Regions from separate parts of the Streptomyces sp. NPDC053493 genome, predicted to be linked through region 2. Evidence: riboswitches for the same ligand, from Rfam matches in the RefSeq annotation. Region 2 holds a riboswitch; the other holds the start of a gene.

Region 1 (10,142 bases), on a different contig from region 2:
ACGGAAGGAGTAGCCGAAGCAGGGCGCCGCGCAGTGGATCGTGGAACCGCCGCCCGTGTAGTCGCGGCCGACGAAGATGCCGGACACGAAGTGCCAGAACTGCACCAGGATCGGCTCGTCCAGGCCCAGCTTCTGCCGGATGCCCTCGATGGAGGCCGGATCCGCCTGCTTGCCGACGAACATCGCGGCAGGGTCACTGCCGGTCATCTTGGGGATGAGGAAGAAGATGCTGAGCGTCACCAGCGTGACGACGAGCAGCATCATGACGACGGCGAAGAGCCGTCGGATTATGTATGCAAGCATGCGGTCGGCCGGTCGGCGGCCGGGGGATCCGGTCGGATCCCCCGGCCGCCGCGCACGGCCCTCACCTGCCCTTCGGACCTAGCGGCGGGTGCGCCGTTGGAGCGAGTTGGTTACGGACTCGGCCGGTTACTTCACGACGCCGATCGACGTGTAGTCGTAGCGGCCGTTGTAGGCGTCGGCCGTGTAGACGTTCGTCAGTCGCGAGCCGCGCCAGATGATGTTCTTCTCGTGGGTGAAGGGCAGGTAGACCGCGGCCTCCGAGACCTTCGTGTTGATCTGCTTGTAGAGCTCGCCGGCCTTGTCCGGGTCGGTCTCCTTCAGCGCCTGGTCGAACAGGCCGTTGATGGCCGGGTCGTTCAGCTGCGAGAAGTTGTTGTTGCCGCTCTGCAGGATGAAGCGACCGTCGACGAGCGGCTGCAGGTAGCCCTGGCCCGACGGGAAGTCGGCGCCCCAGCCCATGATGATGATGCCGTAGCCCTTGTCCTTGACCACCTTCGGCGAGCCGATGATGCCGGAGGTCTGAGAGCCGTCGAACTGGTCGATCTGGGCGTCGATGCCGACGGCCTTCAGCGACTGCTGGAGGGACTCGGCGGTGGCGATCTCGATCTTCTTGTTGTTGCGGACCGCGATCGTGGTCTTGAAGCCGTTCGGCTTGCCGCACTTCGCCAGGGCCTCCTTGGCCTTGGCGATGTTCGGGGTGCCGGAGAGCTTGCCGTACGGGTCGGCCTTCGGGTCGGAGCCCTTGATCGCCGGCGGGAGCATGTTGGTGGCGATGTCGCCGCCGGCCTGCGGGCCGCCACGGGCGTTCTGCAGGGACTTGGAGTCGGCCGCGTAGATGATGGCCTTGCGGCACTCGATGTTCGGGATGACCGTCTGCGGGAAGACCGCGTAACGGATCATGCCGGTCTGCGGGTTGTCGACGTTGTCCCGGTGCTGCTGGAGCACCTTCTGGCGGGCGGCGGCGCCGACACCGGTCGCGTTGATGTCGAGGTCGTACTCGCCCTCGACCAGGCGGTTGTCCATGTCGTCGGCGTTCGTGGTGAACGTGACGCTGATGGTGTCCGGCAGGGCCTTGCGGACGTTGTCGGACTTGGCGTCCCACTTGTCGTTGCGGACCAGCTTGATGGACTTGTTCGGCGTGTAGGACTGCCACTTGTACGGGCCGGAGGAGAAGACCTTCAGGCCGTACTGGGCCTTGGTGTCCTTGTCCTGGCGGACCGGGGAGGCGGCCGGCATGGCCAGCATCTGCAGGAAGTCGCCGTTGGGCGCCGGCAGCTTGAAGACGATGGTCTTGTCGTCCGGGGTCTCGATCGCCTTGAGGCCGAGCTTGTCCGCGGAGGTGTCCTTGTACGGGCCCGGGTAGGTCTTCTTCGGGTCGAGGACCTGCTGGAGGTAGATCGGGCCGCCGGAGACGACGTCCTGGGCCCAGATGCGCTCGATGCCGTACTTGATGTCCTTGGAGGTGATCGGCTTGCCGTCCTCCCAGGTGACCCCGTCCCGCAGCGTGAAGGTGTAGCTGAGGCCGTCGGCCGAGACCTTGCCGGTGTCGGTGGCGAGGTCGGGGACCAGCTCGGTGGAGCCGGCGCCCGGCGCGGTCTTGAAGGTGACCAGCTGGCGCGTGTAGTAGCGCATGAAGTCCCACACGAAGCCGTAGTAGCCGCGCTGCGGGTCCCAGTTGTCGGCCTCCTGCGAGCCGATGAACCTCAGCTCGCCGCCCTTCTTGTCGGAGGGGCTGGCGATCTGGTTCACAGCGGCGTTGAAGCCGGCGCCGCCGCCCTTGCCGCCCTTGGCGCCGTCGCCGTTGCCGCCGCCACAGGCGGTGGTGACGACCATCGTGGCCGCCGCGAGCAGCGCGCCCGCGGCGATTCTGCGCCTCTGGGAGCTGTTCAGGGTCATGGTCGAGCAACCTCCGGAGTAGTGGCGGCCGTTACGGTGGTCCGCCGTTGGGGATGTGCCTCCTGTCGACAGCGGCAGGGGCTGGTGCTGGGGCTGGGACTGGTCGTGCGGTGGACGGCGTGACGTCAGCGGGAGCCCTTCGGGTCGAGCGCGTCACGCACGCCGTCGCCGAAGAGGTTGAACGCCAGCACGGTGACGAAGATCGCGAGGCCGGGGATCAGCATGAACAGTGGATCCGACTCGTAGGTGGTGATGGCCGTCGACAGCATCTGGCCCCAGGAAGCGGTGGGCGGCTTCACACCCGCGCCGAGGAAGCTGAGCGCCGCTTCGGTGAGGATGTTGGTGGGGATCATCAGGGTGGCGTAGACGGTGATCGGGGCGACCAGGTTGGGCAGCAGCTCGCGGCGCAGGATGTAGAAGCGGCCGGCGCCGAGGCTCTGGGCGGCCTCCACGTACTCGCGGTTGCGCAGCGAGAGGGTCTGGCCGCGGACGATGCGGCCGACGTAGGGCCAGCCGAAGAAGCCGATCACGAGCACCAGGGCGGCGATGCGCACGCCCGAGCCGTCGAGGCCGAGGAACTCGTTGGGCAGCACCGACACCAGGGCGATGGTGAACAGCAGCTGCGGGAAGGCGAGCATGACGTCCATGACCCGGCTGAGCGCGGCGTCGATCCAGCCGCCGAAGTAGCCGGCGACGATGCCGAGGACGGTGCCGAGGGCGACCGCGAAGAGGGCCGCGAGGAAGGCGACGAGCAGCGAGATCCGGGCACCGTAGACGATGCGGCTGAAGACGTCGCGGCCGTTGACCGGCTCGACTCCCAGCAGGAAGTCGGAGTTGATGCCGCCCCAGGACCCGATCGGGGTGCCGAAGAGCGGGTCGATCTGGTCCTCGTGGAACTCGTCCGGCGGGTGGCCCAGGAGGCCGACGATCACCGGGGCGAGGATCGCGACCAGGACGAGGAAGATGACGACGAACGCGCCCGCGAGGGCCAGCTTGTCGCGCTTGAGGCGGACCCAGGCGATCTGCCAGGGGGAACGGCCCTCGATCGCCTTGCCCGGCAAGCTGGGCACGGCGTCGACGGGGGCGGTCTGCTCGGCCGCACTCGTCTCGTGCAGTGGTGCCGTCATCGTGGTGAGGACCCCTCTCGGCCGCCGGGTCGCCGGCCCTTGCCCGCCGCGGGTAGCGGCTCGGTGGAACAACTGCTGGGCACCGGCCCCTGGGGCCGAACGCCTGGTGTTCCGGGGAGTCTTCAATGGGCTCGCGATCACCCGCCAGACCTGACCGGGAATGTTTGCTCAAACGTGATGCGGTGCGCCCGCTTCCGTTATGCGGACGTCGTGATCGTCTGAGCGGACCATCTCGACCGCTATTCGACCAGACCGGACATCACGCTCAACTGCGCTCTCGCGGTGCCGAATTGGGGCGTGGGCGAGGCTTCCGGGCGGAACGGAACGGACGTATCAGTACGGGCGGGGAGCGGCCGGCGGGTAGCCGTAGCCCGGGGCGGGCGGGGCCGCGGGCGCGCCGTGGGCGTCCCGGTCGTAGAAGGGGCGGGCGTGGGCGTGGAGCCACATCGCGACCGGATCGTACGCGTCGGACATGGCCACCGTGGAGACCGGCAGCCCGTCGGGGACGGCGGAGACCGTCTGGTGCATCATCGCGCGGACCGCCTCGACGGAGGCCGGCGAGGAGTCGTACAGGTCGAGGCCGATGGCGAGGTACGGGGAGCCGAGCGCGGGCTGCACCCAGGCGCGGCGCAGCGAGCGGACGGCCGGGGTGCGGTGGGCGTTCTGCGTGAGCAGGGCGTAGAACTGCGGGATCTCGACGGCGGGCTCGGACAGCCGCAGCGGGCCGGCGGGCATCCGGTCCAGGCCGGTGGCGATGCGGCGCAGGTCCGCCCAGGGAATGCCGACGCCGCCGCCGGGAGCGTGCGGATTCAGCCAGATGCCCCAGCGGTCGGGATAGAGGGCGCGGGCGATCTCCAGTCCGGTGACGCGCTCGTGGGCGCGGTTCCAGCCGGAGGCGGCGAGTTCCTGGTCGGAGGTGACGCACGGGGCGTAGCCGTGGCCGTCGACCTGCATGTGGCCGTACTGGGCGTCGGGCGAGCCGGCGGTGCCCTGCCAGAGCAGCATCCGGACCTCGGAGCCGGCGAGGGCCTGGAGCAGCTGCTCGTAGGCGTCGTGGCGCCCGGGTGCCACCTGGCGCAGCATGTGCTCGACCTGTCCGGCCGCAGCGGTGCCTGACGCGCTCACCGTGGTCCCGCCCCTCTTTTTCGTCAACGCGGTCTGGATCGGTTCTCGATCGGTTCCGGATCGGTTCTGAATCAGTTCAGCTTAAACAGCGGGTCCGTCACACGGCGGCGCGCTGGTAGAAGGGGCGCACCTTCTCCAGCATCCAGTCGCCGACCGGGTCCTGGGCGACGTCGAGCAGGATGAGGTTGACCGGCCAGGCCACCTCGACCCGGCCGAGGGCGCGGCCGAGGGCGTCGAGGGGCGCGTGACGGTCGGCTTCGGGGCCGGTGAGCTGGACGCCGACGAAGAGGGCCGGTTCGGTGCCCTCGACGCTGGCCAGGGTGCGGCGGGCGGTGGCGACGACGCCGGCGGCCTCGAACTCGGCGGAGGCGGCGGCGAGGAAGTCGACCGGGTCGTCCTGCCAGTCGGGCTCGAAGAGCCGGACCCGGCCGCCGGTGGCGGGCCCGTCGAGGGCGGTGCGGCCGGTCCGGCACAGTTCGGCGACGGCGGGCGGCGGCAGCGGGACGCCGACGGCGCCGCCGGGGTTCACGGCGATGCCGAGCTGCGGCGGCAGGCCGCGGGCGAAGTCGCGGGCGGGCGCGACGGTGTACGACATGTGCTCGCCGACGCAGGCGAGGAACTGCTGCTCGGAGCTGAAGACGGGCACGTAGGGGGCGCCGTCGATCTCCAGGGTGGGCAGGTCGAGGTCGGGGCTGTCGGGGCCGCCGCCGTTGGGCAGGGGCACCCAGACGGGGCTGCGGCCGAGGACCTCGACCAGCCGGCCGCCGGCCCCGGGGTTGCCGAGCGAGGCGGCCAGTACTTCCTCGAGCTCATTGCCCGGCCACGTCACGTCCACGATCTCGTCGTCCCCTTCCGGCACACGGTGCGGTCAGCACCTTAACGGCGGCTCGGTGCCCCTGTGACCGAAAAGGACGCCCTGGAGGGCGGGAGTGGTTCAGGACACGTTCCGCGGATCGCTCAGGCCGCCTCCCGGAAGCCGATCTTCCGCAGCGCGTCGGCCGCGTCCCGGTCGAGCAGGGTGACCGAGGCGCAGCCCGGCGGCAGGGCGCCGGCCTCGGCGGTGCGCACCAGGCGGCCGACGGCGCGGCGGTGCCGGGCGAAGGCGTATCCGGAGACGCCGCGGCCGCGGGAGCGCTGGCCGGCCCGGGCGGTGCCGGGCTCGACGTCGAGCAGGATCAGGTGCAGGGCGGCGCCGCGGCGGCGGGCCTCGCGGGCGAGCCAGCCGCGCACCCAGGACTGGGTGCCGCAGTCGTGGACGATCACGCCGGCGCCGGAGCGCAGGACGCGGCGCAGGCCGGCGTAGTGGGCGATCCGGGCGAACGGGCGCCACAGCGCGTACGGCAGGAAGCGGGGCAGCCGCGCCTCCCAGCGCTCCCGAGTGTCCTGGGAGTCGACGGCGCGGCCGCGGGCGGCGCGGGCCATGAGCGTGGACTTCCCGGCGCCGGGCAGCCCGGAGACGACCACGACGTCGCCGGCCGCGAAGGTGAGGGCGCGGGGACTGCGGCCGGCCCGCTCGCGCAGGTCGCGCAGGATCCGGGCGCGGCGCCGGGTCCGGGCGGCGGCCCGCTGGAGCGGTATCCCGGTGGTCGGGGCAACGGCACCGGTGCGCTGGATCGTCATCGCTTCTCCCCCTGTCGGGCCCTGAGGAGACCCTTGCCCACGAAGTGTAAAGAAACGGTAATGAGACGCAAGCGATTTGCCGCGCCGAACCGCCGTGCAATGATGTGCGCGCCAGGTGCTCGTCCGAGCGCTCACAACCGCATACCGGCCGCTCGAATCCGCGCGGGAGAGTTCCGGGTCACGCTTCGTGCCCGGGCGCCGAAGGAGCAAGTACCTCCCTTGAATCTCTCAGGCCCCGTACCGCGTGGATGAGGCAGATCTGAAAAGCGGGTCGCCCTGCCGCGTCCCCACCCAAGGTGCAAGCCGAGGATGCCCTCGGTGAACCTCTCAGGTTCCATGACAGATGGGGAGGATCGTCCTCACCGTCATGCATGTCGTGCCCTGCACGCCCTGGGACCCGGGAGCCACCCCATGAGCACTGCCCCCCGCCTGACCGCCCTCGATGCGCTGCATCGTTCGCTGGGCGCGACCATGACCGACTTCGCCGGCTGGGACATGCCGCTGCGCTACGGCAGCGAGCGCGACGAGCACAACGCCGTACGCACCCGGGCCGGCCTCTTCGACCTCTCCCACATGGGCGAGATCACCGTCACCGGCCCGCAGGCGGTCGAGCTCCTCGACTACGCCCTGGTCGGCAACATCTCCACCGTGGGCAACGGCCGCGCCCGCTACACGATGATCTGCCAGGAGGACGGCGGCATCCTCGACGACCTGATCGTCTACCGCCTGGGCGAGACGGAGTACATGGTCGTCGCCAACGCCTCCAACGCGCAGGTCGTGCTCGACGCCCTGGTGGCCCGCGCGGCAGGATTCGACGCCGAGGTCCGCGACGACCGCGACGCGTACGCGCTGATCGCCGTCCAGGGCCCCGAGTCGCCCGGCATCCTGAAGTCGCTCACCGACGCCGACCTGGACGGCCTGAAGTACTACGCGGGCCTGCCGGGCACCGTCGCGGGCGTGCCCGCGCTGATCGCCCGCACCGGCTACACCGGCGAGGACGGCTTCGAGCTGTTCCTGAAGCCGGAGCACGCCGAGGGCGTGTGGCGGGCGCTGACCGAGGCGGGCGCCGGCGTCGGCCTGATCCCGTGCGGCCTGTCCTGCCGCGACACGCTCCGCCTGGAGGCCGGCATGCCGCTCTACGGCCACGAGCTGACCACCGCGCTCACGCCCTTCGACGCGGGCCTCGGCCGGGTCGTGAAGTTCGAGAAGACCACGAACGAGGGCCGCTTCGTCGGCCGCGAGGCCCTGGAGAAGGCCGCCGAGCGCGCCGAGACCGCCCCGCCGCGCAAGCTGGTCGGCCTGGTCGCCGAGGGCCGCCGGGTGCCGCGCGCCGGCTTCCAGGTCGTCAAGGACGGCCAGGTCGTCGGCGAGGTCACCTCCGGTGCCCCGTCCCCGACCCTCGGAAAGCCGATCGCGATGGCGTACGTGGACGCGGCGCACGCCGAGCCCGGCACCCAGGGTGTAGGTGTGGACATCCGCGGTACCCACGAGCCGTACGAGGTCGTGGCGCTGCCGTTCTACAAGCGCCAGAAGTGACGCGGTCGTCTCGTTCCCCGTCTCACCCCGTAAGACCCACGTTCATCAGCACTCCCCCGATCCAGGAGAATCAGGTCATGAGCAACCCCCAGCAGCTGCGCTACACCAAGGAGCACGAGTGGCTGTCGGCCGCCGAGGACGGCGTCGCGACGGTCGGCATCACGGAGTTCGCGGCCAACGCGCTCGGTGACGTCGTCTACGCCCAGCTCCCCGCCGTCGGCGACACCGTCACCGCGGGCGAGACCTGTGGCGAGCTGGAGTCGACGAAGTCGGTCAGCGACCTCTACTCCCCCGTCACGGGCGAGGTCGTCGCGGCCAACCAGGACGTGGTGGACGACCCGTCCCTGGTGAACTCGGCTCCGTTCGAGGGCGGCTGGCTGTTCAAGGTGCGCGTCACGGGTGAGCCGGACGAGCTGCTCTCCGCCGACGAGTACACCGCGTTCGCCGGGAACTGAGACCGGGCCCGAGACCCCTAGGGATCGATTCATGTCGCTTCTGAACACTCCCCTCCACGAGCTGGACCCCGACGTCGCCGCCGCCGTCGACGCCGAGCTCCGCCGTCAGCAGACCACCCTCGAGATGATCGCCTCGGAGAACTTCGCTCCGGTCGCGGTCATGGAGGCCCAGGGATCGGTCCTCACCAACAAGTACGCCGAGGGCTACCCGGGCCGCCGCTACTACGGCGGCTGCGAGCACGTCGACGTGGCCGAGCAGATCGCGATCGACCGGATCAAGGACCTGTTCGGCGCCGAGTACGCCAACGTGCAGCCGCACTCGGGCGCCTCCGCCAACCAGGCCGCGCTGTTCGCGATCGCCCAGCCGGGCGACACGATCCTCGGCCTCGACCTGGCGCACGGCGGCCACCTCACCCACGGCATGCGCCTGAACTTCTCCGGCAAGCAGTTCAACGTGGTCGCGTACCACGTGGACGACGCCGGTCTGGTGGACATGGCCGAGGTCGAGCGCCTGGCCAAGGAGCACCGCCCCAAGGTGATCATCGCCGGCTGGTCGGCCTACCCGCGCCAGCTGGACTTCGCCGAGTTCCGCCGCATCGCCGACGAGGTCGAGGCCTACCTGTGGGTCGACATGGCCCACTTCGCGGGCCTGGTCGCCGCCGGTCTGCACCCGAACCCGGTCGAGTACGCGGACGTGGTGACCTCCACCACGCACAAGACGCTCGGCGGCCCGCGCGGCGGCATCATCCTGGCGAAGAAGGAGTTCGCGAAGAAGCTGAACTCCTCCGTCTTCCCGGGCTTCCAGGGCGGCCCGCTGGAGCACGTGATCGCGGCCAAGGCCGTCTCCTTCAAGGTCGCGGCCTCGGAGGAGTTCAAGGAGCGCCAGCAGCGCACCCTGGACGGCGCCCGCATCATCGCCGAGCGCCTGGTCCGGGACGACGTCACGGAGCACGGCGTGTCCGTGCTGTCCGGCGGCACCGACGTGCACCTGCTCCTGGTCGACCTGCGGAACTCCGAGCTCGACGGCCAGCAGGCCGAGGACCGGCTCCACGAGGTGGGCATCACGGTCAACCGGAACGCCGTTCCGAACGACCCGCGCCCGCCGATGGTCACCTCCGGCCTGCGCATCGGCACGCCGGCCCTCGCGACCCGCGGCTTCCAGGCCGAGGACTTCGCCGAGGTCGCCGACATCATCGCCGAGACCCTCAAGCCCGGCTTCGACGCCGAGGCGCTCAAGGCCCGGGTGACGGCGCTCGCCGAGAAGCACCCGCTGTACCCCGGCCTGAAGTAATTTCGTACCCTTTTGTTACTGGGTTCGTCCGTACGGAACCTCCGGGGCACCCCGCACACTGGACAGTGGGCGCGGTGCCCCGGCCCATGCTCAGCGTTTCTGCACCACCCCGGCAGACAACGGCGTCCAGCCACCCCACAAGGAGTTCTCCGTGGCCATCTCGGTCTTCGACCTGTTCTCGATCGGTATCGGCCCGTCGAGCTCCCACACGGTGGGCCCCATGCGCGCCGCCCGCATGTTCGCCCGCCGGCTGAAGAACGAGGGCCTGCTCGCCCACGTCGCCTCGATACGGGCGGAGCTGTACGGCTCGCTCGGCGCCACCGGCCACGGCCACGGCACGCCGAAGGCGGTGCTGCTCGGCCTGGAGGGCCACTCGCCGCGCACGGTGAACGTGGAGACCGCCGACGACGAGTTCGAGCGGATCAAGGAGAGCGGCCGGATCAACCTGCTCGGCGCCCACGAGATCCCGTTCTCCTTCGACGACGACCTGGTCCTGCACCGCCGCAAGGCCCTGCCCTACCACGCCAACGGCATGACGGTCTTCGCGTACGACGCCGAGGGCGCGCTCGTCCTGGAGAAGACGTACTACTCGGTCGGCGGCGGCTTCGTCGTCGACGAGGACGCGGTCGACGGGCAGAGCCCGATCGTGCCCGACGACACCGTGCTGAAGTACCCGTTCCGCACCGGTGACGAGCTGCTCCGCCTCACCAAGGAGACCGGTCTGTCGATCTCCTCGCTGATGCTGGAGAACGAGAAGGCCTGGCGCACCGAGGACGAGATCCGCGAGGG
Region 2 (10,142 bases):
GACGCCTGGCTCCAGCGGGTCGCCGCCGAGGTCAACCTCTCCGAGACCGCCTTCGCCCACCCGCTGCCGCCCGGTGGCGAGGCGGACTGGGCGCTGCGCTGGTTCACGCCGGCCACCGAGGTCGACATGTGCGGCCACGCGACCCTGGCCACCGCCCATGTGCTGCACAGCACCGGCATCGCGACCGGCACCGTCCGGTTCGCCGCCCGCTGCGGCGTCCTGATCGCCACCGCCGAGGCGGACGGCACGATCACCCTGGACTTCCCGACCTCCTCCCTCACCCCCGTGCCCGCGCCCGAGGGCCTCGCGAAGGCGCTGGGCGCCGAACCCGTCGCCGTCCTCGACACGGCCGCCCACATCGGCGACCTGGTGGTGGAACTCGCCGACGAGGCCACCGTGCGCGGCCTCACCCCGGATTTCGCGGCCCTGGCCGCCCTCTCCGAGCGCGGGATCATCGCCACCGCCGTCGCCGAGCGTCCCGACGGCGACTACCAGTTCGTCTCGCGCGGCTTCTTCCCCGCCGTCGGCATCGACGAGGACCCGGTCACCGGCAGCGCCCACACCGCCCTCGCCCCGTACTGGTCCGCCCGCTTCGGCCGCGACGAGCTGACCGGCTTCCAGGGCGGCGCGCGCACCGGCCTCGTGCGCACCCGGCTGCGCGGCGACCGCACCCTGCTGAACGGCCACGCGGTCACCGTCATCGACGGCGAACTCCACGCCTGAGCACGGCCCCGGCACACGCGAGGGGCGTACGGCCGATGCCGTACGCCCCTTTCTGAAGGTCCCGTGCTCACACGGTGGGCAGCCAGTCCACCTTCCCGGCGAGCAGCCCGTAGCCGACGAAGGCCACGATGTCGAGCAGCGCGTGCGCCACCACCAGCGGCCCGACCCGGCCCCAGCGCCGGTACAGCCACACGAACACCACGCCCATGACCATGTTGCCGACGAAGCCGCCGACGCCCTGATAGAGGTGGTACGAGCCGCGCAACACGGAGCTGGCCGCGAGCGAGGCCTTCGGCGACCAGCCCAGCCCGTCGAGCCGGCGCAGCAGATAGCCGACGACGATCACCTCCTCGACCACCGCGTTCTGGATCGCCGAGAGGATCAGCACCGGATACTTCCACCACACGTCCGGCAGCGACTCCGGCACCACGGTGAGGTTGAACCCGGACGCCCGCGCCGCCAGATAGAAGGCCAGGCCCGCGCTGCCGATGCCGGCCGCCACCAGGGCGCCGCGCCCGAGGTCGGGCCACGGCCTGCCGCGGTCGAAGCCGATCACGCGAAGGCCGCGCGCCGCCGGCAGCGCCCGCGCCGCCAGGCCCTCGCGCAGCAGCAGGTGCGCGACGAGGGCGACCGGCACGAGCGCGGTGGCGATGCCGAAGAGCTGCCAGGCCAGGTCGAGCCAGGGCCGCCCCGGCGCGTACGAGCCGTTGAGCGTGGCGGCCTGCTCCTTCAGGGAGCCGGGCTTGGTCAGCGAGCCGATGAAGCTGATGAGCGCGGAGAGCGCGCTCGCGCCGAGCGAGAGCGCGAGCACGAGCAGCATCTCGGAGCGCAGGATCCGGCGCGGCAGGCCGTCCGGAGGCAGGGAAGCGTCCACCACTCGTTGCTCCGACACCACACCTGTCTCCCGTTCCCCATCGTCGTGCGGGTACGGGAACCCTACCTACCGGGCCGGCACCCCGCTCTCGACCCCCACGGGCCAGGTGTGCACCGGCTCGCCGGTGTGCATCAGCTCGCGGTAGCGCAGCGTGGTCGCGGCGAGCGCGGCGGAGCGGTCCAGGCCGGACTCCAGGGCCTGGTGGAAGGTGTCGGCCTGCCAGGAGGCGCCGTTCACGCGCCGCCGGCAGCGCTCCTCGATCACACCGAGGTAGAAGTCCCGGTCGCGCGGCTCGATGTGCCAGGCGTCCAGGCCCGCCGCGGCCAGCGGAAGCAGTTCGTCGAGGACGAGCCGTACCGCCGGCACGGCCGCGACTCCGCCGCCCCGGCCCGGCCGGGGCCAGCGCAGCTCCGCCTCGATGCCGTGGCGGCACGCGGTGTCGAAGTTGTGCTCGGCGTCGGCGAAGTCCATCCGCCTCCACACCGGCCGGGACTCCTCGGCGAGCGCCCGTACGAGCCCGTAGTAGAAGACGGCGTTGGCGATGACGTCGGTCACGGTCGGCCCGGCCGGCAGCACCCGGTTCTCCACCCGCAGGTGCGGAACGCCGTCGACCCAGCCGTAGACGGGGCGGTTCCAGCGGTAGACGGTGCCGTTGTGGAGCACCAGCTCGCCCAGCCTCGGCACGCCGCCCTCGTCCAGGACGCGCAGCGGGTCCTCGTCCTCGCAGATCGGCAGCAGGGCCGGGAAGTAGCGCAGGTTCTCCTCGAACAGGTCGTAGACCGAGTCCACCCACCGCTCGCCGAACCAGGTGCGCGGGCGCACGCCCTGGGCCTGGAGCTCGGGCGGGCGGGTGTCGGTGGCCTGGGTGAACAGCGGCGGCCGGGACTCCCGCCACAGCTCCCGGCCGAAGAGGAAGGGCGCGTTGGCGCCGACGGCTATCTGCACGCCGGCGATCGCCTGTGCCGCGTTCCACACCGCGGCGAAGCGCGGCGGGGTCACCTGGAGGTGCAGCTGCACCGACGTACAGGCGGCCTCGGGCACGATCGAGGACGAGGTGCAGTGCAGCCGCTCGACGCCCTGGATGTCGAGGGTGAAGTCCTCGCCGCGCACGGCCAGGATCTGGTCGTTGAGGAGCGTGTAGCGGTCGGCGGCGGAGAGGTTGGCGAGGACCGCGTCGTCCTGGGTGAGGGTCGGCAGTATTCCGATCATCACCACGCCGGCGCCGACTTCCGCGGCCTTGCGGTCGGCATATCCCAGTCCGGTACGGAGTTCCTCCGCGAGCCGGTCGAAAACGTGACCGTCGAGCCGGTGCGGCGCGATGTTCACTTCCAGGTTGAACATTCCGAGTTCGGTCTGGAAATCGGGGCTGGCGATACGGTCGAGCACCGGCGCGTTCAGCATCCTGGGCAGGCCGTCGTCACCCGCGAGATTGAGTTCGATCTCCAGGCCCATGAGATTGCGCGGCCGGTCGAACCGCTTCTCCGCGAGCAGCCGCGCGAGAGCGGCCAGACATTGCTGGAGTTTCCTGCGGTAGCGCTGACGGTCGGACGGGCCGAACCCGTCGGCCACGACCTTCTCCCCCATCGAAGCGTCCCTCCCGAGTGGGCAGCCGCCACGACGGCCGCGAGCGTCTCGGACCATGATGCCCCACCGACTGATCGACAACGCCTGCGGGAGTGAGGTGTTGCCGGATACTCTGGTGCGCGTTCCGCGGGGCAGTCTCCGCGGGCACGAGGCAATCGACATATACCAATGTCATATTGTTCCGTACGTGTTCTCGAGGTACGGGAGTGGCCGGGGTCAAGATTCGGCCGACCGCTCCGGCACGGAAACCGCAGGCGAGAGTTCCGCCGGACGCACGCATTCCATGGAATCAGCCTGGGAATACGTCTGAATGACGCCTTGTCAGGAATATCGGCGGCGCCTACCGGAAACACTGTGTGAACACGTGTCGTATAAACTCCGCGCACGAGGCAGAGTGTTGGCGTACGGCCATGCCACCCATGGCCCCCCTCTCTGGCCCCGTCGCTGACAGCGCCGTCGTACCCGCCCAGCATCACCGTGTCTCCTGAGTGAGAGGCGACCCACCATGCTCCGACCCTCCCCGGCCCCTGCGCCGGCCCTCCGCAGTGTTCTCGCGGCCCTCGGATCGCCCACCGCGGTCCGCGAGCCCCGAACACCTGCCCTGCGGGCCGCACAGGGACCGCTGAGCCCCGAACTCCCGCTGCCCGTCCATGTTCTCGGCGTGACCGGGGCGCCCGGAGCGGCCGGCGTACCCGGCGTGACCGGTGACGTCACCGGCGTGGCCGGACAGCATCAGCCGCCGCGCACCCGGCTGGCCGGCTGGCGCTTCCTGATCAGGAACGGGGACCGGGCGATCGCCGCCGCCGACACCATGCTCACGCCCGACGGCTGGTCCTTCTCCCACTTCTTCGAGGGGCCCTACGTCTCGGCCACCGAGCGGGCCCTGATCCAGGCCGAGGCGCTGCCCACCGCGTACCAGCCGCGGCTGCTCTCCGTCCCGGGCCTCTACATGCTGACCCTGTGGCTGCACACCGACACCGAGGCGGACGGCGCCACCACCGAGCCCGGGCCGGACGACCTGCTCGTGCCGCTCGCGCCCGCGCCGCCCGGCATCGCCGCCAACCGTCCCTACCGGGTCGCCGATCTGCTGCCCGTGATCGTGCCGCGCCTCTCGCCGCCGCCGCTCTTCGGCTCCGCGGCCCTCGGCGAGCCGACACCCGCCTGATCCACGCGACGGGCCGCCGCGAGCGTACGGACACCCGTCCACCGCCACCGTACGGACACCGGTCCACCGCACATCCGTCCGCGCCCCGGGGCCTTCCGGTCCCGGGGCGCACGGCCGTCCGAGGCCGCTCCCGATCGGACTAGCCCACCTGGGCCACCCCGAACCCCCCGAAGGGACAGGGAGGTTGACCTGAACCGCCCCTGCGGGTGATGCGTCTTCCCAGGAGAGGACGAGCTGACGCGAAATCCCTGCGGAAGCCCGTCCATGGGGCAAGACTGGGGACCGGAACCGAACCGACCGACGGGGGCGGCCATGCCTACGAAGAGCCGCAGGACATCCACTTCGACGCAGCGAAAGAATCCACCCATGTGCCAGCACCAGCCTGCCTGTCCCACCGCCGACTCCGCCGACCGGGAGGCCGCCCGACCCGTGGCGCACCACCCGGAGCAGGGCTGGAGCCTGCTGTGCAACGGGGTCTTGCTGTTCGAGGACACCGGTGAGCTGCTGCCGGACGGGCAGGTCATCGCGCCGCACCGGCCGCTGACGCCGGCCGGTGTGACCACGGCGGCCTGAGCGCCGCTCACGAGGGAACGGCCGAGGGCCGGCCCGGAGAAGTTCTCCGGACCGGCCCTCATCGCGCCGTGGCCGTCGCCGGCCGAAGGCGTCAGTTGTCGTACTCGTCCAGCGGCGGGCAGGAGCAGACCAGGTTGCGGTCGCCGAAGGCGCCGTCGATGCGGCGGACCGGCGGCCAGTACTTGTCCGCGGTCGACACACCGGCCGGGAAGACCGCCTCGTCACGGCTGTACGCGTGGTTCCACTCGCCGCCCAGCGCCGCGGCGGTGTGCGGGGCGTTGCGCAGCGGGTTGTCGTCGGCCGGCCACTCGCCGGACGCGACCTTCTCGATCTCGGCCCGGATCGCGATCATCGTGTCGCAGAAGCGGTCGAGCTCGGCCAGGTCCTCGGACTCGGTGGGCTCGATCATCAGCGTGCCGGCCACCGGGAACGACATGGTCGGCGCGTGGAAGCCGTAGTCGATCAGACGCTTGGCGATGTCGTCGACGCTGACGCCGGTCGACTTCGACAGCGGGCGCAGGTCGACGATGCACTCGTGGGCGACCAGGCCGGCCGGTCCGGTGTAGAGCACCGGGTAGTGCGGCTCCAGGCGCTTGGCGATGTAGTTCGCCGCGAGTACGGCCACCTGGGTGGCGCGCTTGAGGCCCTCGCCGCCCATCAGGCGCACGTACGACCAGGAGATCGGCAGGATGCCCGCGGAGCCCCACGGGGCGGCCGAGATCGGGCCGACGCCGGTCTCCGGGCCCGCGGTGGGCTGGAGCGGGTGGTTCGGCAGGTACGGGGCGAGGTGCGCGCGGACCGCGACCGGGCCGACGCCGGGGCCGCCGCCGCCGTGCGGGATGCAGAAGGTCTTGTGCAGGTTCAGGTGCGAGACGTCGCCGCCGAAGTGGCCCGGCTTGGCGAGGCCGACCAGGGCGTTGAGGTTGGCACCGTCGACGTACACCTGGCCGCCGGCCTCGTGCACCAGGCCGCAGATCTCGGAGACGTGCTCCTCGAACACACCGTGGGTGGACGGGTAGGTGATCATCAGCACGGCGAGCTCGTCGCGGTGCTGCTCGATCTTGGCCCGCAGGTCGGTGACGTCGACCTCGCCGTCCTCGGCCGTCTTGACGACGACGACCTTCATGCCGGCCATCACCGCGGAGGCGGCGTTGGTGCCGTGCGCGGAGGACGGGATGAGGCAGACCGTGCGCTGCAGGTCGCCGTTGGCGCGGTGGTAGGCGCGGACGGCCAGCAGACCGGCCAGCTCGCCCTGGGAGCCGGCGTTCGGCTGGATCGACACCTTGTCGTAGCCGGTGACCTCGGCGAGGCGCTCCTCGAGCTCGGTGATGAGCGTGACGTAGCCCTGCGCCTGGTCGACCGGGGCGAAGGGGTGCATCTGGCCGAACTCGGGCCAGGTCACCGACTCCATCTCGGTGGTCGCGTTCAGCTTCATGGTGCAGGAGCCGAGCGGGATCATGCCGCGGTCGAGCGCGTAGTCGCGGTCGGCCAGCTTGCGCAGGTAGCGCAGCATCGAGGTCTCGGAGCGGTGCGCGTGGAAGACCGGGTGGGTCAGGTACGCGTCGGTGCGCAGCGCGTCGGCGGGCAGCGCGTCCTCGGTGGCGGCGTCCAGGGCCTCGACGTCGGCGGTGACGCCGAAGGCGGTCCAGACGGCGGCGAGCTGGGCGCGCGTGGTGGTCTCGTCGCAGGAGATCGAGACGTGGTCGGCGTCGGCGCGGTAGAGGTTGACACCGGCCTCGCGGGCGGCGGCGACGACCTGGTCGGCCTTGCCCGGGACGCGGGCGGTGATCGTGTCGAAGAACGCGCCCTGGGTGAGCTCCACGCCTCCGGCGCGCAGGCCCGCGGCGAGGATCGCGGCGTAGCGGTGGGTGCGCCGCGCGATGCCCTTGAGGCCCTCGGGGCCGTGGTAGACGGCGTACATGCCGGCCATGACGGCGAGCAGCACCTGGGCCGTACAGATGTTGCTGGTGGCCTTCTCGCGGCGGATGTGCTGCTCGCGGGTCTGCAGGGCCAGGCGGTAGGCCTTGTTGCCGTCGGCGTCGACGGAGACGCCGACGAGGCGGCCGGGCAGCGAGCGGGCGTGCTTGTCCTGGACGGCCATGTAGCCGGCGTGCGGGCCACCGAAGCCCATCGGGACGCCGAAGCGCTGGGTCGTGCCGACCGCGATGTCGGCGCCGAGCGAGCCGGGCGAGGCGAGCAGCGTGAGGGCGAGCAGGTCGGCGGCGACGGTGACGATCGCGCCGAGCTCGTGGGCCTGGTCGATGACCGGCTTGATGTCCCGGATGGCACCGGAGGCGCCCGGGTACTGCAGGAGGACGCCGAAGACACCGCGCTCCGCGATCTCGGCGGGGATGCCGGCGCTCAGGTCGGCGACGACGACCTCGACACCGGTCGGCTCGGCGCGGGTCTCGATGACGGCGATGGTCTGCGGCAGGGCGTCGGCGTCGATCAGGTAGACACCGCCCTTCACCTTGCCCACGCGGCGGGAGAGCGCCATGGCCTCGGCGGCGGCGGTGCTCTCGTCGAGCAGCGAGGCGCCGGAGGTGGGCAGACCGGTCAGGTCGGCGACCACGGTCTGGAAGTTGAGCAGCGCCTCGAGGCGGCCCTGCGAGATCTCCGGCTGGTACGGCGTGTAGGCCGTGTACCAGGCCGGGTTCTCCATGACGTTGCGCAGGATCACCGGCGGGGTGAAGGTGCCGTAGTAGCCGAGGCCGATCATCGGCGCGAGGACCTGGTTGCGATCGGCGAGCGCGCGCAGCTCGGCCAGCACCTCGGCCTCGGTGCGGGCGCCGGGCAGCTTCAGGGCCTCGGCGTTCTTGATGACGTCCGGCACGGCGGCGGCCGTGAGCTCGTCCAGGGAGCCGTAACCGACCTGGGCGAGCATCTTGGCCCGCGCCTCGGCGTCGGGTCCGATATGCCGCTGCTCGAAGGGAATGCCCTGCTCGAGCTCGGAGAGCGGAGTGCGGTTGGCGGTCATGTACGGGGGCCTCCTGGTCGTCACGACCTGCGAGGGGCACCACGGCGCGGGTGCCCGGACGGCCTCCCCCTCTGTCATCCAAACCTGAGAGCTTCACCGGCCCGCCTTGCGGAGGACCGGCTTTCACCGTCGGTGAGAGCGGATGCCGTCCGACACCCGCTCTGCTTTCCAGAGTGACCTCGTCCACGCGGTACAGGGGCCTGAGAGATTCCGGGGAGGATTTGCTCCTTCGGCGCCTCCGAAAGCTTTCTCCGGAGGACTCTCCCGCGCGGGGTCGACGGCCACAGCCAGCCTACCAGCGCCGTTCCTTCTCTCATCGCTCAAGTGGCCGACATCCCAGATGTGCACTTTCGTAGGGGTTGTAGAGCAGTTGCGACCAGTTGGAGGGACCGTGCAGACCGATATCGATCCGCGCAGCCTGATCGGCCGCAAGGCGTACGACCGGAACGGGAACAAGATCGGCACCGTCGACGAGGTGTACCTGGACGACGCGACGGGCGTCCCCGAATGGGCCGCCGTCCGCACCGGCCTCTTCAGCCGGGACGCGTTCGTCCCGCTGGAGCCGAGCGAACTGGTGGAGGACGGCCTCCACATCCCGTTCGAGCGCTCCTTGATCAAGGACGCTCCCGACTTCGGCGTCGGCCGGCACCTGTCCCCGGAACAGGAACTCCAGCTCTACCGCCACTACAACCTCACCCTCCCTCCGGCGCCCCCGCCCCCGGACCACGACTTCGGCCACCTGGCGGGCCACGAAGAGCCCTGACGCCTCTCCGCCGCGCGGTCCCTCTCACCCACCCGGCCGAGCGCCGACCACCGGCGACCGCGCAGGTCGGTCCACCCGCCCGCAGGGCGGCTACGCGGCGGCGCCCGTCGCGCCGCCCGGGACCAGGGGCAGCGGGTCCGCGGGCTCGAGGTCCGGGTCGTCGACCGGGAAGGTGCGGACGCGGCCCGGTGCGGAGGTCGGTTCCTCGAAGCGGACGGTGACCCGCCCGACCCCGCTGCCCTGCACCCACCCGGGCCCGTGCACCGCGTGCCGCACGTCGTTGCCGGGCGCCCAGCGCCGCTCGGCGGCGGGCTCGGTGGCCGCAGAAGGCGCGCCCGGCACCTCCGCGGCCTCCTCCACCCGGGGCCCCGCCTCCGCCGCCTCCACGACCCCGTCCGGCCCCGCCGCTCCCGCCGCTCCCGCCGCCTCCGCCTGCGCGAACAGATCCTCCTGCGTGTAGTCCGCGAGCCCGCTCACGCCCACGCCCAGCAGCCGCACGCCACCCGTCGTGTCCACGCCCTCCAGCAGCCGCGCCGCCGCCTCCCGCACCACCACCACGTCGTCCGTGGGCCCCCGCAGCGTCTCGGACCGCGTCAGCGTCGAGAAGTCGTACCGCCGCACCTTCAGCACGATCGTCCGCCCCGAGTGCCCGGAGCCCCGCAGCCGGCCCACGCACCGCTCCGCGAGCCGTTCGACCTCCATCCGGATCCGCAGCCGGTCGTGCAGGTCCACGTCGAAGGTGTCCTCCACGGAGACCGACTTGGCGTCCCGCTCGGCCACCACGGGCCTGTCGTCGTACCCGAGGGCCATCCGGTACAGCGAGGCCCCGTGCGCCCGCCCCAGGAGCCGTACGAGCTCGTCCTCGCCCGCCTCGACGACCTCCGCCACGGTGGTGATCCCGGCGCGCCGCAGATGCTCACCGGTCGCCGGGCCGACGCCCGGGATGATCCGTACCGACCGCGGTCCGAGCAGCTCCCGCTCCGTGCCGGGTTCGATCAGCACGAGCCCGTCGGGCTTGGCCTCCTCCGAGGCGATCTTCGCGAGCATCTTGGAGCCGGCCAGGCCGACCGAGCCGGTCAGCCCGGTGGTGGCGAGGATGTCGCGGCGCAGCCGCTCACCCGCCGCCCGCGCGCTCGCGCCGTCGTCGGCCACTCCCCCGGCCTCCAGGTCGACGAAGGCCTCGTCGAGGCTGAGCGGCTCCACGAGCGGCGAGAGGCGGCCCAGGAGTTCCATGACCTGGCCGCTGATGGCCCGGTAGAAGGCGAAGCGGGGCACCAGATAGGCGGCGTTCGGCGCGAGCCGGCGCGCCTGGGCCATCGGCATCGCGGAGTGCACCCCGAAGCGCCGCGCCTCGTACGAGGCGGTGGCGACCACGCCGCGCGGCCCGAGCCCGCCCACGACCACGGGTTTTCCGCGCAGGCTGGGCTTCGACGCCTGTTCGGCGGCGGCGAAGAAGGCATCCATGTCGAGATGCAGGATCGTG

What was found. A riboswitch is a leader RNA that binds a small molecule or an ion and turns the genes downstream of it on or off. The one in region 2 is predicted to bind glycine.
Region 1: another riboswitch for glycine. It lies ahead of gcvT (glycine cleavage system aminomethyltransferase GcvT); the one in region 2 lies ahead of gcvP (aminomethyl-transferring glycine dehydrogenase).

What each region holds. Positions count from the first base shown of each region.
Region 1 is NZ_JBITXS010000001.1:269,473-279,614, forward strand. It holds gene ACIGO8_RS01185 (ABC transporter permease) at 1-303, opposite strand, end outside; gene ACIGO8_RS01190 (ABC transporter substrate-binding protein) at 430-2,199, opposite strand; gene ACIGO8_RS01195 (ABC transporter permease) at 2,325-3,326, opposite strand; gene ACIGO8_RS01200 (enhanced serine sensitivity protein SseB C-terminal domain-containing protein) at 3,660-4,451, opposite strand; gene ACIGO8_RS01205 (enhanced serine sensitivity protein SseB) at 4,549-5,286, opposite strand; gene ACIGO8_RS01210 (AAA family ATPase) at 5,409-6,071, opposite strand; glycine riboswitch at 6,225-6,324, shown strand; gene gcvT (glycine cleavage system aminomethyltransferase GcvT) at 6,483-7,607, shown strand; gene gcvH (glycine cleavage system protein GcvH) at 7,685-8,062, shown strand; gene glyA (serine hydroxymethyltransferase) at 8,094-9,353, shown strand; gene ACIGO8_RS01230 (L-serine ammonia-lyase) at 9,505-10,142, shown strand, end outside.
Region 2 is NZ_JBITXS010000020.1:9,312-19,453, reverse strand. It holds gene ACIGO8_RS32705 (PhzF family phenazine biosynthesis protein) at 1-723, shown strand, start outside; gene ACIGO8_RS32700 (CPBP family intramembrane glutamic endopeptidase) at 791-1,543, opposite strand; gene ACIGO8_RS32695 (glutamate--cysteine ligase) at 1,664-3,181, opposite strand; gene ACIGO8_RS32690 (hypothetical protein) at 3,687-4,346, shown strand; gene ACIGO8_RS32685 (DUF5999 family protein) at 4,713-4,919, shown strand; gene gcvP (aminomethyl-transferring glycine dehydrogenase) at 5,011-7,896, opposite strand; glycine riboswitch at 8,075-8,173, opposite strand; gene ACIGO8_RS32675 (PRC-barrel domain-containing protein) at 8,288-8,659, shown strand; gene ACIGO8_RS32670 (DNA polymerase IV) at 8,750-10,142, opposite strand, start outside.